DNA from 3 places in the Pseudomonas sp. H3_E07 genome. Region 3 is predicted to be linked to each of the others. Evidence: riboswitches for the same ligand, from Rfam matches in the RefSeq annotation. Region 3 holds a riboswitch; each other region holds the start of a gene.
The links. Region 3 has a riboswitch for cobalamin ahead of cobW (cobalamin biosynthesis protein CobW). Riboswitches for the same ligand answer to the same signal wherever they lie in the genome.

Region 1 (3,268 bases), 1.6 Mb from region 3:
CCGCCGTCACCAGGGCCGCGCAGCCCACCAGCACAAATTGCACCCGGCGCACCGGAATGCCGAGGGACGCTGCCGAGTCGCTGCCGAAGGTAAACGCATCCAACGCACGGCGGTGCCACAGGCACACCGCCAAGCCTGCGACGGCCACCGGCACCGCTAACCACACCGAGGGCCAGCGCACACCACTGAGGTTGCCGAGCAGCCAGAACAGGATGCCGCGCGCCTGTTCGGAACTGGCGGATTTGGTGATCAGGAAGGCGGTGAGCGCATTGAACAACTGCGAGCCGGCAATGCCCGCCAGAATGATCTGGCCGGTGCCGCTGGCCGAACCGCTGGCGCGCGCCAGCAGGATCACCAACGCAAACGCCGCCATGGCGCCAACAAACGCGCCCGCCGACAACGAAATCAACCCGCCGCCCACGCCGATCAACGCCACCAGCACCGCGCCAGTCGAAGCGCCGGCACTGATGCCCAGCAGGTAGGGATCGGCCAGTGGGTTGCGCAACAGCGATTGCAGGATCACCCCGCACGTCGCCAGCCCGGCGCCACACGCAGCGGCGACCAGGGCGCGGGTGAGGCGGTAGTTCCACACCACGCCTTCGTCGATGGGGTCAAGCACGTAGCTGGCCGCCCACAGTTTGTTGGCGAGCACCTGGAGCACGACTTGCGGTGAGATGGCGGTTTCGCCGATCGCCACCCCCGCGAGTAGGGCGGCTAATAGCAGGGCCAGGGCGAGTAGGGTGCGCGTCATTTGGGCAGGTCGTAGCCGTCGATGGCCGTGGCCAGTTGCTCAAGCCCGTCGAACGTGCGGATGCTGGCCTGCAGCGCCAGGGCATCGAGGATGATGATGCGGTTGTTTTTCACCGCGTCCATGTTGCGAGTCACGGGATCGCTGCGCAGGAAGGCCAGTTTCTTTTCATGGTCGTCGGCGGGGTAGCGGCGGCGGTCCATGCGTGCGATCACCAGAAAGGTCGGGTTGGCCTTGGCGAGGGTTTCCCAGCCGACGGCGGGCCATTCTTCAACGGATTGCACCACGTTGTGCAGACCGAGGGTTTCCAGCATGAACTCTGGAATGCCCTTGTGGCCGGCCACGTAAGGATCGCTGGCCATCTCGGAACTGGAGAACCACACCAAGGCACTGGCTTGCTTGAGGCCTTTGCTTTGCACGGTGGCAACAGATTTGGCCAAGCGTACCTTGAGGTCGTCGTTCAACTGTTGGCCGCGCGCCTGTACGTCGAAGATCTCGGCGAGTTGGCCGATGCTTTTATAGATCGTTTCGATACGGAACGGCTCCAGCCGTGTGCCGTCGGCGCCTACCAGGTTGTCCTTGCCTTCGCAGTCGGAGGGCAGCAGGTAAGTGGGGATCTTCAGTTCATGGAATTGCTCGCGGGTGCCGACCACGCCCTGGGGCCCGACCACCCACTCCAGCTCGGCGGCCACCAGCTGCGGGCGCTTGGCGATCACGGCTTCAAAGCTCGGCTCATTGTTGGCTAGCCGCTCGATGCTGTCGTTCTGCACCTTGTACTGCGGCAGTACGCTGTTGAACCACAGTGAGGTGCCGACCACTTTGTCCCCCACGCCCAATGCGTAGAGCATCTCTGTGGCCGCCTGGCCGATGGTCACGCTGCGGGCGGGGGCTTGCTGGAAGGTCAGGCGACTGCCGCAGTTTTCCACGGTCAGCGGGTAGTGGGTGGGCGCGGCTTGGGCGAGGGCACAGAAGCCCAGGCCGGTGAGCAGGGCGGTAACGCGTGGCAGCATGGGGCAATCTCCGAATGAACCGTACGTGCCATTCGGAAATACACCCTTAAGCGCTGCACTAGAAAAACAGGCAAGAATGTCCTTCCCGGACACCCCGCCGGTTGGTAATTGAGCTTGGGCCGGCAGGTCTCCTGACTGATGCGTCGTCGCCAGGCTCCGGCCTTCCCGGACAAGGTCCAGTGGCATCAGGGAGCAGGCTCAGCACCTACAGTTGCGGGGGCAGTTCCGATTGGCGAGGGTGTACCGCGCTTCGGATTCCCTATTAGTCCCGTTTGGGAACCGGCGCGGTATGGTAGTTGATTAGGGCGGGGCGATATAGCCCGAGGCACGCTCGGTCAGAGACGAATGTCTTCAGGCCCCTGTATCAGCGCTTCAATCCGCGTGCCGGTGGCGCGTTCTTCGTTGCTGAAGCCGTCGTAGTCGGCCAGGTTGGCAAAACGCAGGCCGGTGAGGCGTTCTATCTGGATTACGCTGCGCTGGTAGGTCCTGAGCTGGCCGAACACCAGGTCGAGCTGGCCCAGCTCGCGGCTCTGGTCGATCATGTAGGCGCTGGCCGAAGGCTTGCCGTCATCGCTGAGGTAGGCGACCACTTTCCAGAACGCCTTGGGGATCTGGACGCCCCGGTACACCCGGTCGTCGTCGGCGAACACCGGGCCGGTGAACACGGTGGCTCGGGCTTTCCAGCGCTGGGTGTTGTCGAGGATGTAGTCTTCGAGCTCCAGCCAGGTTTTCTGGTTGAACCCGCTCATCTGCGGTGAACAGTTGGTGAAATGGAAGGTGTCGAAGTTGGCGGTTTGCGCCGCGTCGCCCCAGTTGGGGTCTTGTCGGCGCACCAGGTGGCCGCGATCCAGGCCGTTGCTGGCATACAGTGCTTCGCCCACCTGCGCATCAATGGGCAGGCGTCCGTCGTAGGCCCAGGTGTCGTTGCTGCGAATGATGTCCACATGCTGCCCGCCATCGATGTTGACGCCCACATACAGCGCGAGCCGCTTCGAGCGTGACATCGTTATCGAGAAGTGCGTGTAGTCCAGGCGCTTCTGGACATCGCCGGCCAAGGTCTCTTCAACCGTAGGCCAGGGCACCCCGAAGCTGCCGAGAAAGTCCTCAGCGTAGCCGCGTCGGTCCTTCAAGTCGTTGGCCGAGGTGACGCGGGGCGTCGCGGCTCGTGCCTCCAGCAATGTGGGGCTCGGTGCGATCAATGGGCGCAGGTCAGCGAGCCTGGGGCGGTATGAAAGGTCGATTTTGGCTTTACGTGCGGGCATCGGTCAGTCCTCCTTGGATAAACACGACTGCAACATAGGTTAATGACAATTGATGACACGCGATAACCCCTGGAGGCTATCCTGAATCGATGACCCGGACGTTGTTACCTGCCAAATGGAGCCAGCCAATGTGTGTTCGCCAGCCGAATCGTAATCCGATTTTCTGCCTGATCCCGCCCTATATGCTCGACCAGATCGCGCGCAACGGGGACAAAGCGCAACGGGAGGTCGCGTTGCGCACCCGCGCC
Region 2 (3,268 bases), 1.9 Mb from region 3:
AAGCCGGCGCCTACAGGATCGGGCGCGAACAATGCGGCCACCGCCTGGGGATTCGAGGGGAAGTAAAAGTGTACGTAGGAAGCCGTCATCCGCCCCTGCCGATAAACCGCCTCGGCACCGCGTCCGCCATTGGGGCTAAGGCCACGGGCAATCGGCTGCCATTCGGTGGTGGTCAGGGAGTGGTGATAGGTATGGCCGCGCAGCGTGCCTTCGGGCAATTCGACATTTTGCAGCGCCAAGGCCGCGAGTTTCTTCTGCATCACCGCATCGCCTTGCAGCAGGCCCACCAGTTCGGCGCGAACACCCTCGACATCGGTCAGCGAGTCCAGCAGGTAGAGCATGCCGCCGCATTCGGCGAGCAGCGGTTTGCCGGCGGCATGATGAGCGCGGATGGCGTCAAGCATCGAGGTGTTTTCCGCCAGCGCCTGGTGGTGCAATTCCGGATAACCACCGGGCAGATAGAGGCTGTCGACATCAGGCAATTCGCGATCATGGATCGGCGAGAAAAACTCCAGTTCAGCGCCCATTGCCCGCAGCAGGTCGAGGCTGGCGCCATAGGTAAACGCGAAGGCTTCGTCGCGGGCCACGGCGATGCGCACACCGTTGAGCAATGGCGGGGTTTCGATCACTTCCGGTGCGGCAAAGGTCACTGGCGGCGGCAAAGCCACTTCGCAACTGCTGCCCAGCGCTTGGGCGGCTGCATCGAGACGCACATCGAGGTCGTTCAGTTCGCTCGCCTGTACCAGGCCTAAGTGACGGCTAGGCAGTTCGATACCGGTCTCGCGGGATAACGCGCCGTACCAGCGCAGGCCTTCGGTGAGGCTGCCTTCGAGCAATTGTGCGTGACGCAAGGTGCCAACGCGATTGGCCAGCACTCCGGCAAACGGCAGATCCGGCTGATAACGTGCCAGGCCCAGGGCCAACGCGCCGAAGGTCTGGGCCATCGCCGTACCGTCAATCACGCCCAAGACAGGCACGCCGAAGTGTCGCGCCAGGTCGGCGCTGGACGGTGTGCCGTCGAACAGGCCCATCACGCCTTCGATCAGGATCAGGTCCGCCTCCCCCGCCGCTTCCCATAGCAAGCGACGACTTTCCTGCTCGCCCACCATCCACATGTCCAATTGATACACCGGCGCACCGCTGGCGCGTTCGTGGATCATCGGATCGAGGAAGTCCGGGCCGCATTTGAACACGCGTACCCTGCGCCCCAGGTTGCGGTGCAATCGGGCAAGCGCGGCGGTGACGGTGGTTTTGCCCTGGCCGGACGCCGGTGCGGCAATCAAGACGGCCGGGCAATGACGGGGCTGATTCAAAGTTCGACGCCCTTCTGTGCCTTGATACCGGCTTGGAATGCGTGTTTGAGCATGCCCATTTCGGTGACGGTGTCGCCCATTTCGATCAGTTCAGGCTTGGCACCGCGGCCGGTGACCACCACGTGTTGCATCGGCGGGCGGGCTTGCAGGTCGCTGAGCACCTGGTCCAGGTCGAGATAGCCGTGCTTGAGAGCGATGTTCAGTTCGTCGAGTACGACAAGACCGATAGACGGGTCCTGCAGCAACTCGCGGGAAACCGCCCAGGCGGCTTCTGCGGCGGCGATGTCACGCTGGCGGTCCTGGGTTTCCCAGGTGAAGCCTTCGCCCATGACATGAAAGCGCACTTGCTCGGGGAAACGGCGGAAGAACAATTCCTCACCGGTACTGTTGCGCCCCTTGATGAACTGCACCACACCGCACTGCATGCCGTGCCCCATGGCTCGGGCCAGCATGCCGAACGCGGAGCTGCTCTTGCCTTTGCCGTTGCCGGTCAGCACTAGCAACAGGCCGCACTCGTTCGGGGAGTTGGCGATGCGTTCATCGATCACGGCTTTTTTGCGCAGCATGCGCGCCAGGTGGCGTTCGTCGCGGTCGGGGGAATCGGTCATGGCAGCTCTCCGTTGGGGCTGGACAAAAACGGCGGGCAGGAAAAAGAAAAAACAGACAGCCAAGCATCGCCCACCGTGATGCTGTTGGATGTTGCAGGCCGGTCTCCGGGCTCATGAGTGGCGCGCGTCTTATAGAAGCGCAGACCGACGCTGCGCCTTCCCATATCGCGAGCGATACAGTGGCAAAAGGCAGCGTCTTGACTCATTTACCGTTGCGGGGGCAGCGCCGGGATCGCGGCGTCACTGTGTACAAGTGCGCTCACTCACCGGCTTCCCTGTTTCACTCCGTCGACCCATGGGTCACAGAGCACCTGGAACAAGCGGCGAAGGGTAGTAGTTTGAGGGGCGAGCTGCAAGCTTCAAGCTGATCGCCGCAAGCAGGCATCGCACCGCTTGCAGCTTCACGCGTGAAACCTGCCGCTGCTTTCTAAGGATTACGCGCCAGATTGCCTGGCAACACGCGCTTGGCGCTCAGGTAGGCATTCTGCCAATACGCCTTGGACAAGGTGTCCAACTTCACCGTACCACCGGTTTGCGGTGCATGCACAAAACGGCCTTCACCGACGTAGATCCCGGCGTGGCTGACCTGTGAACCGCCGCCCGTGGCAAAGAACAACAGGTCGCCCGTCTGCAGATTCTGCTCGCTGACATCTTGCGCACGCATCACGATCAATTCGCGAGTGGTACGCGGCAGGGAGATGCCGGCAGCGTCGCGGAAGACAAAACCGATCAGGCCACTGCAATCAAACCCGGAGTCCGGTGTGTTGCCGCCCCACCGATAAGGCGTGCCGACCAGGCCCAGGGCACGGAAGAGGACGTCTTCGGCCGCAGGCGAGAAATTCTGGCTGGAATAGTTGAACACCGGCTTGGGCTTCACCGCTACGGGAGCGGGCGGCGGTGGACGACTTGCGCAGGCGCTGAGCAGCGCGGCGCAAAGAATGAGGATCAGGCGGGCCGAGGTCGACATGGGCAGAACAATCCTGGTCTGGATGCGGCTTTCGCTGCCGAACGCTGAAAACCAGAACGCGCAAGCAAAGCTCGCGCGAACGGATTACAACAATGTCCAGGGATTCTAGCGCTTACACGTCAAACTTCAAGTATCACTTTAAGTTTACTTGCTAGCGGTAACTGTCGTCGGGGCCATGGCGAGTGCGCGCTTGGCTTCGATGAAGGTTTTGCTCCAGTAGCTGTCGCCCAGGTTGTCGACTCGAACACCGCCACTGCGACGGCTGCTGGAGTGGATAAACTGGTTGTCGCCCAAGTAGATACCGGCATGACTCACACGACCACGCCCTGCCGTACTGAAGAAAAGCAGATCACCGGGCTTGAGGTTGTTGCGCGCGACCA
Region 3 (3,268 bases):
GTGATAAATCGCCGTGCGCGGCAAGGTTTGCGGCTCGGCCCAGGCGTAATCACGGCCCAGGTAAGTGCTGGCCAGGCAGCGATAGAAATCCAGGGCATTGCCCAGGCCGCCCTGGCGCAGGAAGTGCCAGAGGCGATCACGCTCTTCGGCGCCGACGGTACTTAGTCCGCTGAGCTCAGGGTCCGGGCGATCATCCCCCGGCACCAGAATCAGTTGAACGCCACGCTCGGCCAATTCCACCAGACGCTCAATGCCGTAACGCCAATAACCGATGCCACCATGCAGGGAAATCAGGATGACCTTGGCGTGGCGCAGCACCTCATCGACATACAGGTCGACCGAGGCATGGTTCTGCACCTGCATCGGGTTGGCCAAGCGAAAGCTGGGGTAATCGTCCGGCAACTGCTGGGCCGCTTCGGCCAGCAGCGCCAGGCTGGAATCGCCGCTGCACAGGATCACCAGATCAGCGGGGGTTTGTCCGAGGTCGGCAATATTGTCGTCCGAGACGAAACCACCGGGCTGGGTCCTGAGCAGGTGCATGGGTTAAACGCTGAGGGCTGCGCGCAGTTGCGCTTCAAGGCCCGCCGCGTCGAGGTCCTGACCGATCAGCACCAAGCGTGTGATGCGTGCTTCGTCCGGGCCCCAGGCACGGTCGAAGTGCTTGTCGAAACGCGTACCCACCCCTTGGATCAGCAGGCGCATCGGCTTGTTCGGAATCGCAGCGAAGCCTTTGACGCGCAGGATGCCGTGTTGCACCACCAACTGGGTCAGGGCGTCGAGCAGCAGCGCTTCATCGGCCTGCGGCAGGTCGATGGAGATGGAGTCGAAGGCGTCGTGATCATGGTCATGATCGTCTTCACCGTCATGGTGATGGTCGTGATGACTGTGGCGACCGTCGATATGCTCTTCGGAGCCGGCACCCAGGCCGATCAGCACGTCCAACGGCAAACGACCGCTGCTGGCTTCAATGATCTTCACCGCGGGCGGCAGTTCTTCCGCGACTTCCAGGCGCACACGGGCCAGGTCTTCAGGGCTGATCAGGTCGCTCTTGTTGAGGATCACCAGGTCGGCGCTGGCCAGTTGGTCGGCGAACAGCTCATGCAGCGGCGACTCGTGGTCCAGGTTCGGGTCGAGCTTGCGCTGGGCATCCACCTGGTCCGGGAAAGCGGCGAAGGTGCCGGCGGCCACGGCCGGACTGTCGACCACGGTGATCACAGCGTCGACGGTGCAGGCGCTGCGGATTTCCGGCCACTGAAAGGCTTGTACCAACGGTTTTGGCAGGGCCAGGCCGGAGGTTTCGATGAGGATATGGTCGAGGTCGCCGCGACGGGCCACCAACTCGCGCATCACTGGAAAGAACTCTTCCTGCACGGTGCAGCACAGGCAGCCATTGGCCAACTCGTAGACGCGGCCGTTGGCTTCTTCTTCGGTGCAGCCGATGGAGCACTGCTTGAGGATTTCACCGTCGATGCCCAGTTCGCCGAATTCGTTGACGATCACGGCGATGCGACGGCCCTGGGCGTTGTCGAGCATGTGGCGCAGCAAGGTAGTCTTGCCCGAGCCGAGGAAGCCGGTGACGATGGTGACGGGGAGTTTGGCCAGTGTTTTCATCGGATGCCCTTGGGGGCGGGCATACGGGACGATAGGCCCTGCGACGGCGCGCAGCAGCGGATTTCGTCACCGGATCACCCCGCCCGGTTGAAGTAGAAAATCGGTTGCGAGGCAGGTCTCCTGGCTTGGGGCTTGCGGGTCTTGCGACCGGCGCTGGCTGCGCCTTCCCGCCTTGTCGGCAGTGGCGTGGCAGTCAGCTGAACCCTTTACAGTTGCGGGGGCAGCCGCGGCTTGGACCGCGTTCCCTTCTTAGCTTCGGCCTGGGCCGAAGAACCTCGAAGGGTGTAAGGCTACGCAGTGCTTGGGGGATGGTCAATGATGGGGTTGGATTGGTTGGGTTAGTGTACATATCCGTTTCTGCGGTGATGGCTGCTATGGGTTCCGCCCTTACGGCGGGTCACTTTGGAAAAGAGCCCCAAAGTAACCAAAGGGCTCTTGCCCCAACACTCGGCACCTCGCTCACGCTCGGTGTGCCCGTAATCCGACAGGGATTTGGGGGGCCACCGCCACGCGCCATCCATGGCGCGGGGCGGCTAAACCGGCATCCCTGCCGGTTTACCCCCCAAATCCCTGTCGAATTCCGGCCAGCGTGTTTGACGGGGCGCTTAGGATCAAGATCAAGATCAAAAGCAAAAGCACAGCGGCCTGACAGCCGGCTTGAGTGGTGTAGAGCAAAGGCGGTTCGCTGTAGGAGCGGAACCCATTTCAGCCATCATCGCAACAAGGGATATGTACACACCCCAATTGACTCCCCTCCCACCCCCATGCTCTCCTACACATCTTGTTTCGGGTGCCCTTCACAGGGTGAAACGGGAAACCGGTGCGTCATAGCGATATGACCAGTCCGGTGCTGCCCCCGCAACGGTAAGCGAGTGAAGCGTCAGATCCACTGTGCCTCGACGGCATGGGAAGGCGATGCTTATTAGGCACATTGCCCCTCGCAAGCCCGGAGACCGGCCCGAAAAATTCAGATAACAAACCCGCGGTGGGCGGGCGCTGTTCAAACCCTGCGTGCCTGGCTCGCGGGGTTTCCATGCGCTCGTTTCACCCAGACACCTGAAAGGGACGCGCCATGTCGATCGTCAGCAGCACCTCGCACTCCGCCAGCAGCACCGCCACCCTGAGCCAACGCCTGACCGCCGCCATCGGCGCGTCGATCCTTGGTGCGTGCCTGGTGTACTTTGCCGGTTTCTCGCACATCGAGGCCGTGCACAACGCTGCCCACGATACCCGCCACAGCGCTGCGTTCCCGTGCCACTGAGACCTGCCGACATGATCAAGCGTATCGCGCAAACTGCAGGTTTCACCGGCCTGCTGGCCGCCCTGTTGCTGACCTTGCTGCAAAGCTTCTGGGTCGCCCCGCTGATTCTGCAGGCGGAAACCTTTGAAAAGGCCCCGGCCGCCACCGAAGTGGCCCACGAACACACCGAAGGCGCTGCCGCCCACACCCACGATGCCGAAGCCTGGGAGCCGGAAGACGGCTGGCAGCGCGTGCTCTCCACCACAGGCGGTAATCTGGTGGTCGCGGTCGGTTTTGCGCTGATGCTGGCCGGTCTCTACACACTGCGCGCGCCAACCCGCACCGCCCAAGGCCTGCTGTGGGGCTTGGCCGGTTACGCAACCTTCGTGCTGGCACCGACGATGGGCCTGCCGCCTG

Region 1: linked by a shared signal. The riboswitch ahead of AB4O08_RS21825 (ABC transporter substrate-binding protein) and the one ahead of cobW (cobalamin biosynthesis protein CobW) in region 3 are both predicted to bind cobalamin.
Region 2: linked by a shared signal. The riboswitch ahead of cobO (cob(I)yrinic acid a,c-diamide adenosyltransferase) and the one ahead of cobW (cobalamin biosynthesis protein CobW) in region 3 are both predicted to bind cobalamin.

Annotation. Positions count from the first base shown of each region.
Region 1 is NZ_CP162795.1:4,752,519-4,755,786, forward strand. Features, by position in the region: gene AB4O08_RS21820 (FecCD family ABC transporter permease) at 1-751, opposite strand, end outside; gene AB4O08_RS21825 (ABC transporter substrate-binding protein) at 748-1,758, opposite strand; cobalamin riboswitch at 1,863-2,057, opposite strand; gene AB4O08_RS21830 (DNA/RNA non-specific endonuclease) at 2,094-3,020, opposite strand; gene AB4O08_RS21835 (M4 family metallopeptidase) at 3,149-3,268, shown strand, end outside.
Region 2 is NZ_CP162795.1:4,465,710-4,468,977, reverse strand. Features, by position in the region: gene AB4O08_RS20520 (cobyrinate a,c-diamide synthase) at 1-1,313, opposite strand, end outside; gene cobO (cob(I)yrinic acid a,c-diamide adenosyltransferase) at 1,310-1,921, opposite strand; cobalamin riboswitch at 2,001-2,251, opposite strand; gene AB4O08_RS20510 (C40 family peptidase) at 2,349-2,888, opposite strand; gene AB4O08_RS20505 (C40 family peptidase) at 3,033-3,268, opposite strand, start outside.
Region 3 is NZ_CP162795.1:188,344-191,611, forward strand. Features, by position in the region: gene cobN (cobaltochelatase subunit CobN) at 1-540, opposite strand, end outside; gene cobW (cobalamin biosynthesis protein CobW) at 544-1,611, opposite strand; cobalamin riboswitch at 1,705-1,904, opposite strand; cobalamin riboswitch at 2,383-2,587, shown strand; gene AB4O08_RS00825 (CbtB domain-containing protein) at 2,684-2,872, shown strand; gene AB4O08_RS00830 (CbtA family protein) at 2,884-3,268, shown strand, end outside.